One region of the Rhodoferax sp. GW822-FHT02D07 genome, then DNA from elsewhere that is predicted to be linked to it. Evidence: predicted binding sites of a transcription regulator. Region 1 holds the regulator's gene; the other holds the start of a gene.

Region 1 (9,571 bases):
GGCTTCGGCGCTGTCCACCGGCAGGAATAGGTTCCACAGCCCGGCCGCCTGGGCTTTGGGCTTGAGGTCTTCAATCGTCCTGAGCGGTGTCCAGCGCTTGCCTGCGGCCGTGTTGGCGGCGATCTCGGCGTGGTAAGCCGCCTCGGCCGGGTAAATGTGCTCATCCATGAACTTTTGCAGACGGGCCTGCAGGTCCTTGGTCTTGGGGGAGTAGTCGAAATCCATGGAGTCTCCGGGGAAAGGGGCGTGTCGTGGCGTGTGGGGCAGGGTGACTCAGGCCTTGCGGGCGAATTTCCAGGCCAGCTGGGCGAGAGGGCGGGCACCAGCGGCGGAGCTCACGGCCTGGGCGCTGGAGGCCGTGCCAGCTTCCACGCGCTTGGCAATGCCCTGCAGGATGGCCGCAATACGGAACATGTTGTAGGCCATGTAGAAATTCCAGTCGGCCTTGAGTTGCGCGGGTGTGGCCAGGCCGGTGCGCTCGCAGTACAGGCCGATGTACTCGTCTTCCGAGGGAATGCCCAACGCGGGCAGGTCCAGCCCGCCAATGCCGCGGAAGGCGCCGGGCGGGATATGCCAGGCCATGCAGTGGTAGCTGAAGTCGGCCAGGGGGTGGCCCAGGGTGGACAGCTCCCAGTCCAGCACACCGATGACGCGTGGCTCGTCGGGGTGGAACATGAGGTTGTCGAGCCGGAAGTCACCATGCACGATGCTCACCAGGCTATCGTCGCGCGCCATGGCCGGAATGTTCTGCGGCAGCCACTCCATGAGTTGGTCCATTTCTGGGATGGGCTGGGTAATGGAGGCTTGGTATTGTTTACTCCAGCGGCCGATCTGTCGCTCGAAGTAGTTGCCCGGCTTGCCATAGCTTGCCAAGCCGCGTTCTGCAAACTTCACCGAGTGCAGCGCAGCAATCACGCGGTTCATTTCCTGGTACATGGTGCCGCGCTGGGCGGGCGTCATGCCTGGCAGTGACTGGTCCCACAGCACGCGGCCCTGCACGAACTCCATGACGTAGAAGGCACGGCCAATGATCGACTCATCCTCACACAGGCAGTGCATGCGGGGTACGGGCACATCGGTGCCGTGCAGACCTTGCATCACCGCAAACTCGCGCTCAATGGCGTGCGCCGAAGGCAGCAGCTTGGCCACTGGCCCGGGTTTGGCGCGCATCACATAGCTTTTGCCCGGTGTGTTCAGCTTGTAGGTGGGGTTGGATTGCCCGCCCTTGAACATTTCGACCTCCAGCGGTCCGGCATAGCCGGGCAAGTTCGCCCGTAGCCAGGTATCCAGCGCGGCAATGTCAAAGGCGTGCTGGCCCGAGACGGAACGGGTACCCACAAAGTGGTCGAAATCGCTCATGCAGTGCAATCAGGATGAAAAGGAAAATCAGTCGTCTGCGTCAATGATGTGCATCAAAGCAGCGCGGTTGCGAACGACCAAACCACCGGGCTCGATGCGGATGGCATCCTCGCGCTCCATGGCCTTGAGTTCCTGGTTCACGCGTTGGCGCGAGGCGCCCAACAACTGCGCCAGCTCCTCCTGCGCCAGTTGCAGGCCGATGCGCACTTCGCTGGCATCGCTGAGCGAAGGCACGCCATAGCTGCGCACTAGGTGCAGCAATTGCTTGGCCAGGCGCGCGCGCAGGGGCAGGGTGTTGAGGTCTTCCACCAGTCCGTAGAGCTGGCGAATGCGGCGCGCATGCAGGCGAAGCATGGCTTCGTAGAGTTCCACATGGGTGGCCAGGATCTTGCGGAAGTCTGCTTTGGCTACGCAGAGGATGGTGCTGTCCCCATGCGCGTAGGCGTCGTGCGTGCGGCGGTCTCCATCGAAGATCGCCACGTCGCCAAACCAGATGCCCGGCTCCACATAGGTCAGCGTGATCTGCTTGCCCGAGATGGATGTGGAGCTCACCCGCACCGCGCCCTTGGCGCAGGCAATCCATTCCTCGGGCGGCTCGCCGCGCGCTGCGATCAGCTCGCCGTCCTTGTAACGTTTGACGTAGGCGCATCGAAGAATGTCGTGTTTGAGCGATGGGGAAAGGGTTGAAAACCAGCGCCCTGCATTGATTGCAGAACGTTCATCAATGGTAAGAATGGGTTCGTCCATGGCCTGTCTTTTGCGTGACTTGCGGAAGGGAAATCGAGCGCACATTGTCACCCCCGTGACCATAGAGACGCCCGGGGGTTGTCACCAGTGTGTCTGCCTGCGAGGCCATGCGCAAACGGCTGTTGGCCAGGTGCATCCGCGCGTTCACTGAATGGGCGGAATCTTCCGGTGCCGCGATGCTCCAAATAGCGCGCCTTGTTCCCTCGTACGATAGCTTTTGAGCGTGTTTGGGGTATGCGAGAATCAACAAAATCAATGAAGCCGGACTTTTCACTCAAACATTGCGCCCTCGCGGCGATGCTCCTGTGCGCGGCATTGGAGAGTAGTGCGCTCACATTGGGCCGTGCGCGTGGTGCAGCCCTGCTGGGGCAACCATTCCAGGTTACCGTGCCTGTGCAGCTGGCGCCGGACGAGGATGGCAGTGCGCTGTGCTTTGAGGCCGATGTGTTCTACGGTGACATCCGGCAGGAATCTTCCCGTGTATCCGTCAGCCCGGAGCTCAATGCCTCCGGTCAGCCCACCGCGGTGCGCATCGTGTCGCGCGTGCCGGTGGATGAGCCTGTGGTCTCCGTTTATGTCCGCACAGGTTGCGGTGTATCCACCTCGCGCCGTTATGTGATGCTGGCAGATTTGGCGTCCGAGGTCAGCCCGCCTGTACAAAGCGCAGTGCCCGGCCCGGCGACCCGCCCCCCAGCAGTCGCACCCGTGACGGTGCCTCCGCCAGCAGCCTCCACTGCGCCGGCTGCCAGTACTGGCAGTACTCCGGCCGCCACGGTAGCGAGCAAACCCGCGCGCAAGGCACCGGTACGCAGCGATGTGCCGGCGCCGGTACCCGTGGCCAAGGCGCAAGGCAGCAAGCCACGCCTGAAATTGACACCGCTGGATCTTTCGCAGGATTGGGAGCCGGCACTCAAGTCGTCTTCCGAACTGATTGCGCCACCCGTGGAAGATGTCCAGAAACGCCTGGCTGCCTCCGCGCTCTGGAAGAGCCTGAATCTGACGCCGGAAGAAGTCCTGCGCGATGCCGCCCGACTTCAGGGGCTGGAACAGAACGTCGGCAAGCTGAGTGAGCTGAGTGCACAGAACCAGCGCCAGATGCAGGCGTTGCTGGGCCGTCTGGAGAAGTCCGAGGCCGAGAAATATGCCAATCCGTTGATTTACGCATTGGCTGCAGCCCTGCTGGCATTGGCGGGTGGCATGTTGTGGTTTTGGCGCAAATTGCGCAATGCCGGAGATGCGCCTTGGTGGAGTGGCCAAGGTGACTCGGTGCATACGCCGATGGAGCGCGACACCAAGTCGGAGGCTCCTGCGTCAGGTGTTGCCCAACCGGATATGTCGGTTCCTGCTGCGGTACCTGCCGCGCAGCCTCTGCGGACCCAGGGCTTGGTGGTCCCCGTATCGGCACCACTGGCGGATGTGGACATTGACCTGCATCTGGATGACCTGGACCCGCCATCCCCCGTGGTGCCTGCTGCGCCTGCCCCTTCACTGGATCGGCCGTCTTCCCGCATGATGGGGCTGCGCGATTTTTCGCCCAGCATGTCCGGTTCGCTGCGCTCCATCAATACGCAGGAAGTGCTGGACGTGCGCCAGCAGGCCGAATTCTTCATGACCTTGGGTCAGTACGACGAGGCCATCTCTCTGCTGGAGCACAACATTGCGGACCACGAGGAATCCAATCCGCTGGTCTACCTGGACCTGCTCAAGGCGCTGCACACGCTGAGCCGCAAGGATGCGTTTGACCGTTACCGTGATGAGTTCAACGCGCTGTTTACCGGGCAGGTGCCTCCCTATGCGCAGTTCAATGAGTCCGGTCAGGGGTTGGAGGCATATCCCGAGCTGTGCTCGCACATCGCATCTGTCTGGCCCAGCAAGGCGGCGCTGGATTTCATCGAGAAGTGTTTGGTGCGCGAGCGGGATGCCGCTGCAGATGTGCGTTTCGATCTGGAGGCTTTCCGGGACCTGTTGCTGCTGCATGCGCTGGTGACGCGCCTATCGGGCGAGGTCAGCAGTGCCGTGGCACCGTTCAGCGCAGCCAAGCCAGCAGAGCCATTGGTGCCAGCTGCGGCTGAAACCGGCCCCGCGCCTGTGGAAGCTGCACTGCCTACGGTGGATTTGCCACCGGCCATGGACATTGATCTGGATTTGTCGGACTCTGCCCCTGCGCCCGCGCAGCCGCAGGACAACCTTATCGACTTTGATGCGTCCGGCCTGTCACTCACGCCGCCGCTGACACCGCCACGCCGTTAAGTCCCCGAGGCGCGGCGCCGCAATGCGCGGCTTGTTGCGCTCAGCGGCGAACCTGCAGGGCGCCGGGGTTGATGATGTTGGAGGGCGTGCCCTTGATGAAATTCACCACATTGTCAAAGGCAGCGCCGAAGTACATCTCGTAGCTGTCCTGCTCCACATAGCCGATATGGGGGGTGCATATGCAGTTCTCCAGTCGCAGCAGGGCGTGGCCTTGCAGGATGGGTTCGGTTTCAAACACGTCCACCGCGGCCATGCCCGGGCGGCCCCGGTTGAGGGCACCAATCAGGGCGTCAGTCTCCAAAAGCTCCGCCCGGGATGTATTTACCAGCAGTGCCGTGCTCTTCATGCAGGCCAGGTCGGCCGCAGTGACGATGCCACGGGTGCTTTCATTGAGGCGCAGATGCAGGGTCAGTACGTCGCTGCGGGAGAAGAAATCTTCACGGCTGTCGGCGGCCAGGAATCCATCCTGTTGGGCACGCTGGCGCGAAGCTTCACTACCCCAGATGACTACCTGCATGCCAAAGGCGCGCCCGTAGCCCGCCACCAGCTGGCCAATGCGTCCGTAGCCCCAGACACCCAGGGTCTTGTCGCGCAGCACGCTGCCGAGTCCGAAGTTGGAGGGCATGGAGCCCGCCTTGAGCCCCGATTGTTGCCAGGCGCCGTGTTTGAGGTTGCCAATGTACTGGGGCAGGCGGCGCATGGCAGCCATGATCAGGGCCCAGGTCAATTCGGCGGGGGCGATGGGGGAGCCCACGCCTTCTGCCACAGCGATACCGCGTTCCGTGCAGGCTTGCACATCGATGTGAGAACCGGCCCGGCCGGTTTGGGCGATCAGCTTGAGGCGGGGGAGTTTGTCGATGAGGGAGCGGGTGATCTGGGTGCGCTCGCGGATCAGGACGATGATGTCGGCATCCTTGAGCCGGATGGACAACTGGCCCAGGCCTTTGACTGTGTTGGTGTACACCTTGGCAGGGAAGGCATCCAGCTTGGCTGAGCATTGCAGCTTGCGAACGGCGTCCTGATAGTCATCCAGAATCACGATATTCATGCATGCCATTGTGCCTTGGGATGTGGCGCACGCTGCCGCCAAAAGGGCAAATTTGCCCCGCTGTTGTTACGCAGCTTCGCAGGCGGCCAGGCGGTCCAGTTCGGCGCAGACGTCGGCCATGCGGCCGGAGATGACCATGCGCCCCACGGCGGTGCGTGCTTGGCCACTTTCTACCACCCGCACGACGCGCAGCGGCTTGTTGTTCATGCATTTTTCGGTGCTGGCCCCCGTGGATAGTGCGCGAGAAGCTATCAATTGAGGAGCGCGGCAGCTGTTGTTGGGCGTAGCACCGGGGTGCAGGGCGGGTGACTTGCGGGCTTCCGGCCAGAGGGCGTGCACCCATTGGCGCAGGGGTGTCCAGAAGTCCGGTTTGATGGCGGCGGTGTGCATGGTCTTCGTCCTGGTGGGTTTACATCAACATGGTGTTACGAATCAGCCCTACGGCGAGGCCTTCAATTTCGAAAGGCTCGCCGGGCTCGACCACGATGGTCTGGTAGTCCGGGTTCTCGGGGTGCAGTTCGATGAGGTGCTTGTTGCGGCGGAAGCGCTTGACGGTGACTTCCTCCCCAAGGCGGGCCACGACGATCTGGCCGTTCTTGGCGTCCTTTGTGGCTTGCACGGCCAACAGGTCGCCGTCCATGATGCCGGCGTCGCGCATGGACATGCCGCGCACCTTGAGCAGGTAGTCGGGCTGGCGCTGGAACAGGCTGTTTTCCACGTAATAGGTCTGGTCCACATGCTCTTGGGCCAGGATGGGGGAGCCAGCGGCCACACGGCCAATGAGAGGGAGCGCGAGCTGGGCCAGGCCGGGAATGGGCAGGGCAAACTGCTTCATGCGCGACTCTTGCATGGAGCGCAGTACATCGCCCTTGAGGCGGATGCCGCGGGAGGTGCCGCTGACCAGCTCGATGACGCCCTTGCGGGCCAGGGCCTGCAGATGCTCTTCGGCGGCGTTGGCCGACTTGAAGCCCAGTTCACTGGCGATTTCGGCGCGCGTGGGCGGGGCGCCGGTGCGTGCGATAGCGCCTTGGATCAGGTCCAGAATCTGTTGTTGGCGGGCGGTGAGCTTGGGACTTTCGAGCATACTGACTCCTTCTGTGTGGGTCGGTGCTGGCTGTGTGTCTGTACACACTGTTTTCTCATCCAGTAACTGTATTTTTAAACAGTTTTGAAGAATTTGCAAGAAAGATGTGTTGGCATGCTTAAAAAAATAGTGGTGTTGGGAACCGGTGGCACGATTGCCGGCCAGTCGCGCCAGGCCGGAGACAACGTGGGCTATACAGCGGGGCAGGTGGCTGTGGCCGATCTGCTGCAGGCGATTCCCGGGCTGGATGCGCAGCTGGCAGAGCGCAGCCTGCAGACCGAGCAACTGGCGCAGATCGACAGCAAGGACATGTCGTTTGCAGTCTGGCGCAGCCTGGCGCAGCGTTGCGCCCAGCATCTGGCCGATGCGTCGGTGGATGCTGTGGTGGTGACCCACGGAACGGACACGCTGGAGGAAACGGCGTTTTTTCTGGAGCAGATGCTGGCGCCGGCGCAGTTGCACGGCAAGCCGCTGGTGCTGACCTGCGCGATGCGGCCGGCCTCGGCGCTGGTGCCGGATGGCCCGCAGAACCTGCTCGATGCCGTGGCTGTGGCTTGTAGCGGGACGGCAGGGGTGTGGGTGGTATGCGCCGGGTCCGTCCATGCTGCGCGCCATGTGCAGAAGGTCCATACCTACCGGGTCGATGCCTTTGATTCCGGCGACGTTGGCCCCATGGGCGTGGTCGAAGAAGGGCGGGTGCGCTGGTTTGCCACCTGGAAGCCCCAGCCCACGGGCCTGGCGCTACCTGCCCTGGCCCAGCTCAATACCGAACACTGGCCGCGTGTGGAAGTACTCATGAACTACGCAGGAGCGAGTGCCCATGCGGTGCGCGGCCTGTGCACACCTGTGCCCGAGTCGCCACTGCGCGGTCTGGTGGTGGCAGGGACCGGCAATGGCACCTTGCACACCGAGCTGGAGGCGGCTCTGCTGGAGGCGCAGGCGCAGGGCATTCGCGTGTTGCGTACCAGCCGCTGCGCGCGCGGTCAGCTGGTGCCGGGGCCGGCGCCGGCGGCGCTGGCTGCCGTGGGTCTGCCGCCTGTGAAGGCGCGCATTGCGCTCATGCTTTCCCTGCTGGCGTAAAAAAAGCCGCGTCAGCGGGCTTTTTTCATGGGGCAATCTGGGCGCTTACTTGGCCAGGGCCTCGAACACGCGCGCCGTGATGGCGTTGACATCGCCCATGCCGCTGATAGCGCGGTACTTGGGGGCGCTGGCGGGGTCCTTGGCGGCCCATTGGGAGTAGTACTCGACCAGGGGGCGGGTCTGGGCGCTGTACACGTCCAGGCGCTTCTTCACAGTTTCTTCCTTGTCGTCATCGCGCTGGATCAGGGGCTCGCCGGTCACGTCGTCCTTGCCTTCGACCTTGGGCGGGTTGAACTTGACGTGGTAGGTACGGCCTGACGCGGGGTGTGAGCGGCGGCCGCTCATGCGTTCGATGATGGCGTCAAAGGGCACGTCGATTTCGACCACATAGTCCAGTGCCACACCGGCCGCCTTCATGGCATCGGCCTGGGGGATGGTGCGGGGGAAGCCGTCAAACAGGAAACCCTTGGCGCAGTCGGGCTGATTGATACGTTCCTTGACGAGATTGATGATGAGGTCGTCGCTGACGAGACCGCCGGACTTCATGACTGCGTCGGCCTGCAGGCCCAGCGGTGTGCCGGCCTTCACGGCAGCGCGCAGCATGTCGCCGGTCGAAATCTGTGGGATTCCGTACTTTTGACAGATGAAGGTGGCTTGCGTGCCTTTGCCAGCGCCAGGTGCGCCCAACAGAATCAGTCTCATGGATAACCTCGGATAAAACAAAACCTTGGCGCGTTCGTGGCACCTTGCTGGTGCATTTTTTCTTGCGCGTACAGCCTTGGAGAATAGCACGGGCTGCCCCGCGCTTAACTTACAGCTTGGGGGCCATTCCCGCGAGGATGGCACGCACCCGTGCCAGGTCTTCGGGCGTGTCCACGCCGGGGCCGGGGGCATGCTCGCTCACATGCACTGCGATGCGGTGACCATGCCAAAGCGCGCGCAGCTGTTCCAGCGCCTCCAGCACTTCGATGGGGGCCTGCGGCAGGCGTGGAAATTCGCGCAGAAAGCCGACACGGTACGAGTAGATGCCGATGTGGCGCAGCGGTGCCGGGGAGGGCAGGCTGCTGATGCCATTGGCGAAACCATCGCGCCACCAGCTGATGGGCGCACGGCTGAAGTACAGGGCCAGGTGGTTGGCGTCGTGTACGACCTTGACCACATTGGGGCTGGCAAAGTCTGCCAGCTCGGTAATGTGGTGGGCGGCGGTACCCATGCTGGCCTCGGGGGTGGCCTGCAGAATGCTTGCCACGGCCTGCACCAGATCGGGGTCCATCAGCGGTTCGTCGCCCTGGACGTTGACGACGATCTCGTCGTCGGTCAGGCCGAGGATGTCGCAGGCCTCGGCCAGGCGGTCACTGCCGGAAGGGTGGTCTTGTCGCGTGAGGATGGCTTGCACGCCATGGGCAGCGCAGGCTTCCAGAATCGATTCGCTGTCTGCTGCGACAACCACCTGGCTGGCTTGCGGCACGCCTTCTCGCACACGCTGGGCCACACGCACCACCATGGGGATGCCGCCCAAGTCGGCCAAGGGCTTGTTGGGGAGACGGGTCGAGGCCAAGCGGGCAGGGATGAGGACGGTGAAACCCATGGTGCTCACTGGCCCAGTTCGGCGTCGCTCAGTTCGCGCGCTTCGTTTTCAAGCAGGATGGGGATGCCGTCGCGCACCGGGTAGGCCAGGCGGGCGCTGCGCGAGATGAGCTCCTGCGCGTCGCGGTTGTATTCCAGGGGGCCCTTGGTCACGGGGCAGACCAGCAGTTCAAGAAGTCGGGTGTCCATGGGAGGATGATACCGGGGCAGGTCGGTGGGCTTGGAGGGCGCGGTCCAGCGCGGCGTAGAACGCGGGGGGCGCTGTCTGCAGCAGGGGCACGGCGCGTGCCGTGGGGACATGCTGCCAGAGCTTGATCGCATCTTTTTCGGTGCAAATAACGGTGTAGCCCCCGTCGATAGTGCGCGACCAGCTATCAAAATCATAGTGATCCGGCAGCGCCAGGGTTTTCTGCAAA
Region 2 (9,571 bases), on a different contig from region 1:
TCCTACACCAGCGAAGTCGGACCCATGGAGCGTGGCGCCAACGGCGAGGGCTCGCGCACACTGAACTTCCTGTTCGTTGAAGCTGCCTTCTCCCGCCCGCAGACGCCGGACACCGAATTCTTTGTCCGCCTGCACCACCGCTGCGCCATCTACGACCTGATTAACAGTCATGGTGCCAATGGCGAAGACTTCCTGAGTTTTGGTCTGCGCTTCAAGTTCTAGCGCATTGGCCACGCCTCAGTGGAAATCCCGGCTGGTCGTGGCCAGGTCGCCCAGCAAGTGGGTCAGGTCTACCAGGCGCTTGGCCACCACATGGCGTACCTCGCCGCCACTCTCGTCATCGCGCTGCCAGATGCCGTAGACCGCCATGAGGCGGGCGCGGTAGACCACGTCGCGGAACTGCTCCTTGGCGTTGCGCCAGACAATCACATTCACGCTGCCGGTTTCATCCTCCAGCGTCACAAACACCACGCCCTTGGCCGTCTGCGGTTGCTGGCGCGCGGTGACGATGCCGCAAGCCCGTACCAGCCGGCCCGTGGGGTAGTTGCGCATCTGCGCCGCCGTCAGCAGCTTCTGTTTTGATAGCTGCTCGCGCAATAGCAGTAAGGGGTGCGAGCGCAAAGTGAGTCCCACGGCGGCGTAATCAAAGGTCACCTCCTCACCCTCCCCGGCCGGCAGCAGTTGCAGCTCGGCCTCCTCAATCGGCACGCCCTGCAGCAGCGCGGGCGCCGGCAGCAGCGCCGAGGCGTCCCACACCTGCTGGCGGCGGTGGCCGCTCAGTGGCGCCAGCGCGTCGGCGCTGGCCAGGGCCCGCAGGTCGGCCGTGTCGAGGCGGCAGCGCAGGGCCAGGTCTTGGGTGCTGGTGAAGGACACCGCCTGGCGCTGCGTGGTGATGCGATCGGCCACGACGCGCGTCAGGCCGCTGACCAGGCGCAGGCCCAGGCGTACCGCGTCGCCCTCCAGCGTGCAGTCCCAGTCGCTGCGCAGCACATCCACTGCGCGCACCTCCACCCCATGGCGCTGCGCGTCCTGCACCAGTTGCGCCGGGCCGTAAAAACCCAGCGGCTGGCTGTTGAGCAGGGCCGCCAGAAAGCAGGCCGGCTCGTGCCACTTGAGGTAGCTGCTGATATAGACCAGGATGGCAAAACTGGCTGCATGGCTCTCGGGAAAACCGTATTCGCCAAAGCCCTCCATCTGCTTGAAGATGGCCTCGGCAAAGTCCAGCGGGTAGCCGCGCTCCACCATGCCCCCCACCAGCCGGTCGTGGTACTGACTCACATTGCCGTTGCGCTTCCAGGCCGCCATGGAGCGGCGCAGCGCATCGGCCTCGCCCGGCGTGAAACCGGCGGCGAGCACGGCAATCTGCATCACCTGCTCCTGGAAAATCGGTATGCCGTGCGTGCGGCTCAGGGCTTCCTCCAGCGCGGGATAGGGCGACTTGTTCTCACCCGTATTGCGCGCCTTCAAGTAGGGGTGCACCATGCCGCCCTGAATCGGCCCCGGTCGCACGATGGCCACCTCCACCACCAGGTCGTAGTACTTGCGCGGTTTGAGCCGCGGCAACATGCTCATCTGCGCACGGCTCTCGATCTGGAACACACCCACCGTGTCGGCCGCGCAGATCATGTCGTAGGTCGCCTTGTCGTCGCGCGGAATGTCCTGCATGCGAAATGGGGTCGCCAGCCCGCGCCGCTGCGTCACCATCTCCAGGCAGCGTCGGATGGCGCTGAGCATGCCCAGGGCCAGCACGTCCACCTTCATCAGGCGCGCATCCTGCAAATCGTCCTTGTCCCACTGGATGATGGAGCGCTCTTTCATTGCCGCGTTCTCCACCGGCACCAGGCGCGTGAGCGGGCCCTGCGTCAGCACAAAGCCGCCCACGTGCTGGCTCAGGTGGCGAGGAAACTTTTGCAGCTCCATGCTCAGCGCCAGCCACAGCTGCAGCCGGCGTTCTGAAGTAATTTCGACCCCAGCCCCCGCGAAATCTGCGCCAACAGCTACTTTTTCCATAGCAGATGACAGTCGCTCCGCCAGCACGGCGCGGCTGTACATGCCCGGATGCTCCTTGGCCATGGCGGTGATCAGCGCCTCCGGAATCTCCAGCGCATGGCCCACGTCGCGCAGCGCACTGCGGGGGCGGTAGTGGATGACCGTGGCGGCAATGGCAGCCCTGCTGCGGCCGTACTTTTTATAGATGTACTGGATCACCTCTTCACGGCGCTGGTGCTCGAAGTCCACGTCGATGTCGGGCGGCTCGTTGCGCTCGCGGCTGATGAAGCGCTCGAACAGTAGCGAAGTCTCCAGCGGGTTGGCCTCGGTGATGTGCAGGCAGTAGCAGACCACCGAGTTGGCCGCCGAGCCGCGCCCCTGACAAAGGATGTGCACGCTGCGCGCATAACGCACGATGTCATGCACCGTGAGGAAATACATCTCGAAGCGCAGTTCCTCGATCAGCGCCAGTTCATCCTCCACACGCCGGCGGATGCTATCGGGCATACCCTGCGGCCAGCGCTCCCGCGCGCCCTCCTCCACGTAATGGCGTAGCGTCTGCACTGCCGTCTGGCCCGGAAGCACGGCTTCGAGCGGGTAGTGGTAGGCCAGCTCGTCCAGGCTGAAGCGGCAGCGCTGCGCCACGGTCAGCGTATTCGCCAGCCAGTCCGCCGGGAACAGCGCCGCCAATCGGGCCCGCGAACGCAGGTGCCCCTCGGCATTGGCCTGCAGCGCAAAACCACAGGCCGACACCGGCTGCCCCAGGCGCACAGCGGTCAGCACATCGTGCAGCGGCTTGCGCGAGCGCACATGCATGCACACCTGCCCCGTGGCCAGCACCGGCAGACCGCTCAAGGCCGCCAGCTGCTGCACGCGCAGGCGCTGCAGCGCATCCCCCGCCACCAGCCCTGCACTGGCTGCCAGCCAGACATGACGGCCAAATAGGCATCTAGCCCTCATGGATATTGCGCAAGCAGCTTCCATTTTGATAGCAGCCGAAAAGCTTAGCAGCACCTCACAATCCGCCAGCAGGGCCCAAGGCGAGCCAGCCCAGCTGCACTGGTACTGCCCCTTGCCGGCCGCCATGCGGGCCTGCGTGATGAACTCGCAAAGATTGCCCCAGCCCAACAGGCTGTGCGGCAGCGCCACCAGCCGGAAGTGGTTGCCATCGGCCAGCGCCACCGAAAACTCGGCGCCCGGCAGCAGCTGCAAACCCAGCGCCTTGGCTTTGGTGTGCGCCCGCACCACGCCAGCGACGGAGCATTCGTCGGTCATGGCCAACGCCCGGTAGCCCAAGGCATGGGCGCGCGTCACCAATTCGTCGGGCTGCGAAGCTCCGCGCTGGAAGCTGAAGGACGAGAGGCAGTACAGTTCGGCGTAATCTGGAAGCATCGCGGGGTGTTCCAGTGCATCAGGGAATGAATTTATAACAAATAACTGTATTTATATACAGCTTATTTCTGGTAAAACATTAACATTCACTTACACTTGCCGCATGCAACTGTCGTCCCTGCCTGCCATCCCCATCACCGCGGCCCTGCGCGCGGATATTGAGGCCCTGCTCGACAAGGAGGAGTCGCTCTCCGAATTTGTGCTGACCGCAGTGCTGGAGAGCCTGGAGCGTCGCCGCCAGGCCGCCGCCGTACGTGCCGAAGCCGCGAACCAGCAACAGGAGGCCTATAGCGGCACCCTGCGCGTGCTGGTGGTGGACGACGACGATTTCAGCCATACCGTGCTGCGCGAAATGCTCTTGAGCCTGGGCGTGGCCGAGGTTTACACCGCGCGCGACGGCAGCACCGGGGCCGATGTACTGAGCAGGATGCCCGCCCCGCCGGACTACCTGATCTGCGATCTGGTCATGCCCAACACCGACGGCATCGACTTTCTGGGCCACCTGGCCCGCGCCCACTACCGCGGCGGCATCATCCTGCTCAGCGGCGGCGACAGCCTCATGCTCTCCATCGCCGCTGAAGTAGCCGTCTCCGACGGCCTGCGCGTGCTGGGCTCCTTCGCCAAACCCCTGCAACGCCACGACCTGGCCGACATGATGGGCCTGGCGGCCTGAGCCAAGCGCCTCAGAGGTTAGGCAAAGGCACCCAGGGCGCCCCCTGCACACTGGAGAGCGGCAACAACTTGCTGCCACGCGGCACCAGCGCCGGTATCCGCTCACGCGGTGCATCCTCCCCGTCATCCGCATCCTCCGGAGCACGGCCCTTGCCCGGGTTCAATACCGGGGCCACGCATGCCGTGCGAATCTCACCCACTTGCACCGGCGTCAAGGCATCGCGCTTGCCAAAGGGCTGCCCATCCACCTGCAGGCGCTCCCCTTTGAGTACAGCCACCATGTCCAGTGCGGGCCGCGCCTGCTGGGTGTCGAAGCCCAGGCGCACCTTGCTGCCCGGCAAAGCCGCAGGCAGTTGGTACTGGGTCACCCGCAGCTGAGTCGGCCTGCCCCGCGCATCGACCTCCACTTGCCCGATGTAGAAATAGCGCGCCGTGGCAGTGGGCATGGCGGGCAAGGGGTAGCTCTCGGCCCAGCTCTCCCGCCCCTCCGCAAACAGGGGACGCAGTTGCACGGGCCAGGCAGCCGTGGCCGACACGGCAAACACCGGAGAGCGGGCCTCGCCCAGGGTGTAGCCGTGGAAGTCGAAGACCACCTCACTGCCCGGCCTGGGCTTGGCAAAGGCCGGAAACTGCGGCGCCGGCTTGCGCACTTCCTGCAGGCGAATACCGGCATCCTTGCCGGGCAAGGCCTTCCAGTGGCCGGCCACCAGCATGTCCAGCGCGCCGCCCATGAAACGGAAGCAGAAGGTATGGTCATCCAGCAGCATGATCTGGCTCACCGTATCCACGGAGCCGCTGGTGTAGCCACCAAGATAGGGCCGCTCTTCGGGCGTCAGCGCGTACGCGCTGCTACCCAGGGCCAGACACAGCGGCAGGACCAAGCGGCTGCGAAATGTCGTCATGGTGGTCTCCCTTGGGTCTCTGTGATGGGTCATCGGCCACTATAGGCCAAGCCCGGCGCCCCTGTCGCATGGGTTACGCAGAGCATGACAGCGCCAGCCGTGGCCTCCTAAGATGGCTTTTTTGAACGGTTGTTTGCTGAAGGACGAACCATGGACATGCGTTTTGACAACAAGGTGGTGCTGGTGACCGGCGGTGGTGGTGGCATTGGCCGCGCCAGCGCGCTGGCGTTTGCGCGCGCAGGCGCCAAGGTGGCGATTACCGACCGCGACGTGCCGGCCGGTGAAGAGACGGCAGCCCAGGTACGCGCGCTGGGCGCCGAAGCCCTGTTTGTAGCGGCCGACGTGGTGAACACCGCGCAGGTGCAGACCATGGTGGCGCAAGTGGTGGCGCATTTCGGACGGCTGGACTGCGCCTTCAACAACGCCGGCATCGAAGAGGAGCACATGCGCCTGGCCGACTGCGAAGAGGCCACGTTTGACCGCATCCTGGGCGTCAACGTGAAGGGCGTGTGGCTGTGCATGAAGTACCAGATCCAGCAAATGCTGGCCCAGGGCGGGGGCAGCATTGTCAACACGGCATCGGTGGCCGGCCTCATCGGTGCGCCCAAGATGTCAGCCTATGCGGCCAGCAAGCACGCCGTCGTCGGCCTCACCAAATCCGCTGCCGCCGAATACGGGCGCAAGGGCATCCGCGTCAACGCGGTCTGCCCAGGCGTGATCCGCACCGTGATGTTTGAACGTGCTGTGGCGGCCGATCCCAAGGTGGGTCCGGCGGTGGCCGGCATCCACCCGATTGGCCGCATCGGCGAGGCCGACGAGGTGGCCGCCGCCGTGCTGTGGCTCAGCTCGGACGCCGCCGGCTTTGTGACCGGCCTGGCCCACACGGTAGACGGTGGGATGACCTCGGTCTGACCCTCTTTAGACCCGGCTGGTCCTTCGGCGCAGCCAGGCAACGATGGCCGGGCCGTACATGATCATGGCCAATGCGCCACCAATCAGCGGCAGCGCCAGAAAGACCCAGCCCGTGAGCTGTTCCTTGCCGATGAGCACGCCCACCAGCAGGGCCACGGCCGGGTTCACGAAGGAGTAGCTGCCTGCCATGGCGGCCGTGGTGTTCTGCAACAGCCAGAGGTAGGCGTTGAGCGCCACCAGCGTGCCAAACACCAGCAGGTACCACCAGGCCAGCCAGGCCTGCGGCGTCACCTGGCTCAGCGCGCCTTGCGGCTCCACCACAAAAGCCACCACCACACCCATGAGACCGCCGGCCAGCCACTCGGTGGCCGAGGCCATGGCCGGGCCCGGCAGGTCCAGCTTGCGCGAGGCGTAGGAGCCCACGCTCCAACACAGCGGTGCGCCAAAGGCTGCCAGCGCACCCAGCCAGCTGGCCGAGAAGTCGCCCTCCATTGCCAGCAGCAGCGCGCCCAGCACGCCCAGCCCCAGGCCGGCCCAGCTGGTCAGCGGCACGCGCTCACCACCCAGCCGCGTCCACAGCGCCAGCCACATGGGCATGGTGGTCACCACCGTGGCCATGAGACCCGAGCCGATGCCGTGCTTCTGCGCGAACACCACCAGGTTCATCGCGCCAAAAGCCATGAGCCCGCCCACCACGGCGGCGTTGCGCCACTGGCGCCAGCTCGGCAGCTTCTCGCCACGCCACAGTGCCCAGGCCAACATCAGCACACCGGCCAGCGTGAAGCGCGTGGCATTCATCCACAGCGGTGGAAAGCTCTGCACCGCAATGCCGATAGCAAAGTAGGTCGTCCCCCAGACGATGTAGACCAGCCACAGCGCCACCATGAGCCGCCAGAAGGGCGAGAGCCGCCAGCCTTGCTGAATATTGAGTGCTGAATTCATGATTTGTCCGTAAAATTTACGGCACCAAGCGCCGCATGGCGTGATATTACTCAAAATAACGCTCAATGCAAGCAAATATTCAGATAGATTCCACGGACGCCAAAATTCTTACGGCGCTAGGAGAAGACGGCCGACGTTCTTACGCCGAGGTGGGGGCCGAAGTGGGCCTGTCCACCGCCGCCGTGCACGAGCGCGTGAAGAAGATGCTGGAGCGCGGCGTCATCCGCCGCTTCTCCATCAGCGTGGACCCGCTCACGGTGGACCTGAACTTCACCGCCTTTGTGGCCATTCGCAACGACGGTGGCGCCCACTGCCGCGACATCGCCGCCCACCTGCGCAAGGTGGAGGCGGTGCAGGAGCTGCACAGCGTTGCCGGCGAGTACGACCTGCTGGCCAAGGTGCGCACTGCGCATGCGCGCGACCTGGAAGCTGTGCTGCTGCAGATCAAGGCCATCCCCGGCGTGGCACGGACCACCAGCACCGTGGTGCTCAACACCGAGTTTGAAGACCAGCCGCTACGCTTGAACGATTAGGCCAGCCACTGTCGCATGTCTACGGTGGTGCGCTGCCCCACGGCAGCGCCATGCTGGGCCAACCAGCGTTGGCCGCGCTCCAGGCCTTGGGCGTGCAGCAGCGTGAGGAAGGATGACTGGGCCAGTAGCTTGGTCTCGCTGCGCTGCAGGCTGGGCAGCTGGCTGGAATCGATCATGTGAAAGCGCACCGCCTGTAGCCGCTGCTCCAGCAGGCCGACTTGCCCGCTCTGTGCTCCCTGCGCACTTTGCTGCACGCGGGCAAACATCTGCATCTCGCGCAGGAAGTGCGAGGTAAAGCCCAACTCCTCCATGCGCGCCTCGATCTCGTCCACCGTGTGCGGCACGCCGTTGTGCTCCAGCGGGGCCAGCAGCACCAGCAGGATGTCGCTGGCACCGCAGTCGTAGAACAGGGGGAACACCGCCGGGTTGGCTGCAAAGCCGCCGTCCCAGTAGGGCTGGCCGTCGATCTCCACCGTGTGGTGGATCTTGGGCAGGCAGGCCGAGGCCAGCAGCACGTCCACGGTCAGCTCCTGCTCGCGGAACAGGCGCAGCTTGCCGGTGTTGACCTGCGTGGCGCCGATGAACAGCTTGAAAGGGCTTTTCTTGCGCAGTTGCTCAAAGTCCACTTGGCGCTTGAGCAGGCTGCGCAGCGGGTTGATCGCCAGGGGATTGAGGTCGGTGGGGGAGAAGAAGCCCGCCCAGCTTGCGAGCATCTTGGTGGTGGGCAGCAGGCTGATGGCATCGCCATTGCCCGTGGTCAGCATGCCCCAAGGCAATTGCTGGCCCACGGTGGTCCAGAAGTCGGTCAGGGCCTGGCGCGCGCCCTCCCGGCCGCCCACCATCCAGCCCTGCGCCAGCAGCACGGCATTCATGGCGCCAGCGCTGCTGCCGCTGATCCCTTCAAACTGCATGCGCGGGTCCTGCAGCAGCGCGTCCAGAACGCCCCAGGTAAAGGCACCATGCGCACCGCCGCCTTGCAGGGCGAGGTTGAGTTTTGGAGGGCTGGTGTCTTTGGGCGCCGCACGGCCGCGCCACAGGCGTTTGAACAGGCTCACCCCGCTGGACACGGAGGGCGAGAGACGACGCGGAGGGGGCTGTTTCACAGGCAGTCCTTCTGGAAGGGTGGCAACGACACCACGGCTGCGAACCAGTATAGGGTTTTTACCTAGACCGTACCGCCCTGGCGGGTCTGGCGGAATTTGTGTTCCAGCTCCTGGCGCAACTGCTTGCGCATCTGCGCGGCCTCAAAACGACGCTTCTCGTCATCGGTCTCGGGCTGCAGCGGCGGCACGGGTGCCGCCTTGCCGTGGTCGTCCACCGCCACCATGGTGAAGAAGCAGCTGTTCACATGGCGCACTTCCTGAGAGCGGATGTTTTCAGCAATCACCTTGATGCCGATCTCCATGGACGACTTGCCCGTGTAGTTGACGCTGGCCAGAAAGGTGACCAGCTCGCCCACATGGATGGCCTGCAGGAACAGCACCCGGTCCACACTGAGCGTGACCACGTAGCGCGAGGCATAGCGACTGGCGCAGGCGTAGGCCACCTGGTCGAGCAACTTGAGGATGGCGCCGCCGTGGACATTGCCGGAGAAGTTGGCCATGTCGGGCGACATCAGCACGGTCATGCTGAGTTGGTGGGTGGGCAGGTTCATGGGGCGAAGTGTAAGAGTTTCACCAATCCACAGCACCAAGCCCGCTATATTGGGCGCATGCATGTCCCCCTGTTCGACGCCAGCGTTCCCGTGTTCCGCCGCTACTTGGTGCAGTTGCAGGGCCTGTTGCACAAGGGCGCGCAGCATATGCCAGAAGCCGGGCACGCCGCCCTGCTGCAGGCCCGGCTCGCGCCCGGGATGCTGCCGCTGGCCGTGCAAGTGGAAGTGGCGGTGAACTTTGTGTTCCGCGCCTGCGCGCCGCTGGCGGGCCAGCCCGTGCCGCTGCATGGCGAACACCGCGCCAGCTTTGCCACGCTGCAGGCGCGCGTGACCCAAGGCCTGGCCTATCTGGACACGCTCACCCCGACCGACTTTGCGCAGGCCGCGCAGCGCCAGATCAGCGACCCCGCAGGCAACACCACTGTCACGCTGGACGGCGCCACCTTTCTGCAGCAGTACGCGCTGCCCAACTTCTTCTTCCACCTCGGCATGGTCTACGCCATCCTGCGCCAGCAGGGCGTGCCTCTGGGCAAGGCGGACTGGGACGGCTGGCATGTGTACCCACCCGCCGGGCC

Evidence for each region. The regulator LexA, encoded in region 1, represses DNA repair genes until DNA is damaged. The targets are predictions, from matches to a motif close to ACTGTATNNNNATACAGT.
Region 2: a site for LexA is predicted at 3,426-3,443, ahead of AC1RNN_RS12215 (error-prone DNA polymerase). Genes of this name have one in related genera too.

What each region holds. Positions count from the first base shown of each region.
Region 1 covers NZ_JBXAOD010000002.1:511,791-521,361, reverse strand. Annotated here, with positions in the region: gene AC1RNN_RS07095 (acyl-CoA dehydrogenase family protein) at 1-225, opposite strand, end outside; gene AC1RNN_RS07090 (phosphotransferase) at 274-1,359, opposite strand; gene AC1RNN_RS07085 (Crp/Fnr family transcriptional regulator) at 1,387-2,106, opposite strand; gene AC1RNN_RS07080 (type IV pilus assembly protein FimV) at 2,404-4,356, shown strand; gene AC1RNN_RS07075 (D-2-hydroxyacid dehydrogenase family protein) at 4,397-5,404, opposite strand; gene AC1RNN_RS07070 (hypothetical protein) at 5,471-5,794, opposite strand; gene lexA (transcriptional repressor LexA) at 5,814-6,488, opposite strand; gene AC1RNN_RS07060 (asparaginase) at 6,603-7,568, shown strand; gene adk (adenylate kinase) at 7,614-8,270, opposite strand; gene kdsB (3-deoxy-manno-octulosonate cytidylyltransferase) at 8,380-9,156, opposite strand; gene AC1RNN_RS07045 (Trm112 family protein) at 9,162-9,344, opposite strand; gene lpxK (tetraacyldisaccharide 4'-kinase) at 9,325-9,571, opposite strand, start outside.
Region 2 covers NZ_JBXAOD010000004.1:290,705-300,275, reverse strand. Annotated here, with positions in the region: gene AC1RNN_RS12220 (hypothetical protein) at 1-222, shown strand, start outside; gene AC1RNN_RS12215 (error-prone DNA polymerase) at 238-3,381, opposite strand; gene AC1RNN_RS12210 (YlcI/YnfO family protein) at 3,485-4,054, shown strand; gene AC1RNN_RS12205 (hypothetical protein) at 4,065-4,955, opposite strand; gene AC1RNN_RS12200 (SDR family oxidoreductase) at 5,106-5,867, shown strand; gene AC1RNN_RS12195 (EamA family transporter) at 5,874-6,809, opposite strand; gene AC1RNN_RS12190 (Lrp/AsnC family transcriptional regulator) at 6,875-7,342, shown strand; gene AC1RNN_RS12185 (patatin-like phospholipase family protein) at 7,339-8,445, opposite strand; gene AC1RNN_RS12180 (acyl-CoA thioesterase) at 8,508-8,996, opposite strand; gene AC1RNN_RS12175 (DUF1993 domain-containing protein) at 9,054-9,571, shown strand, end outside.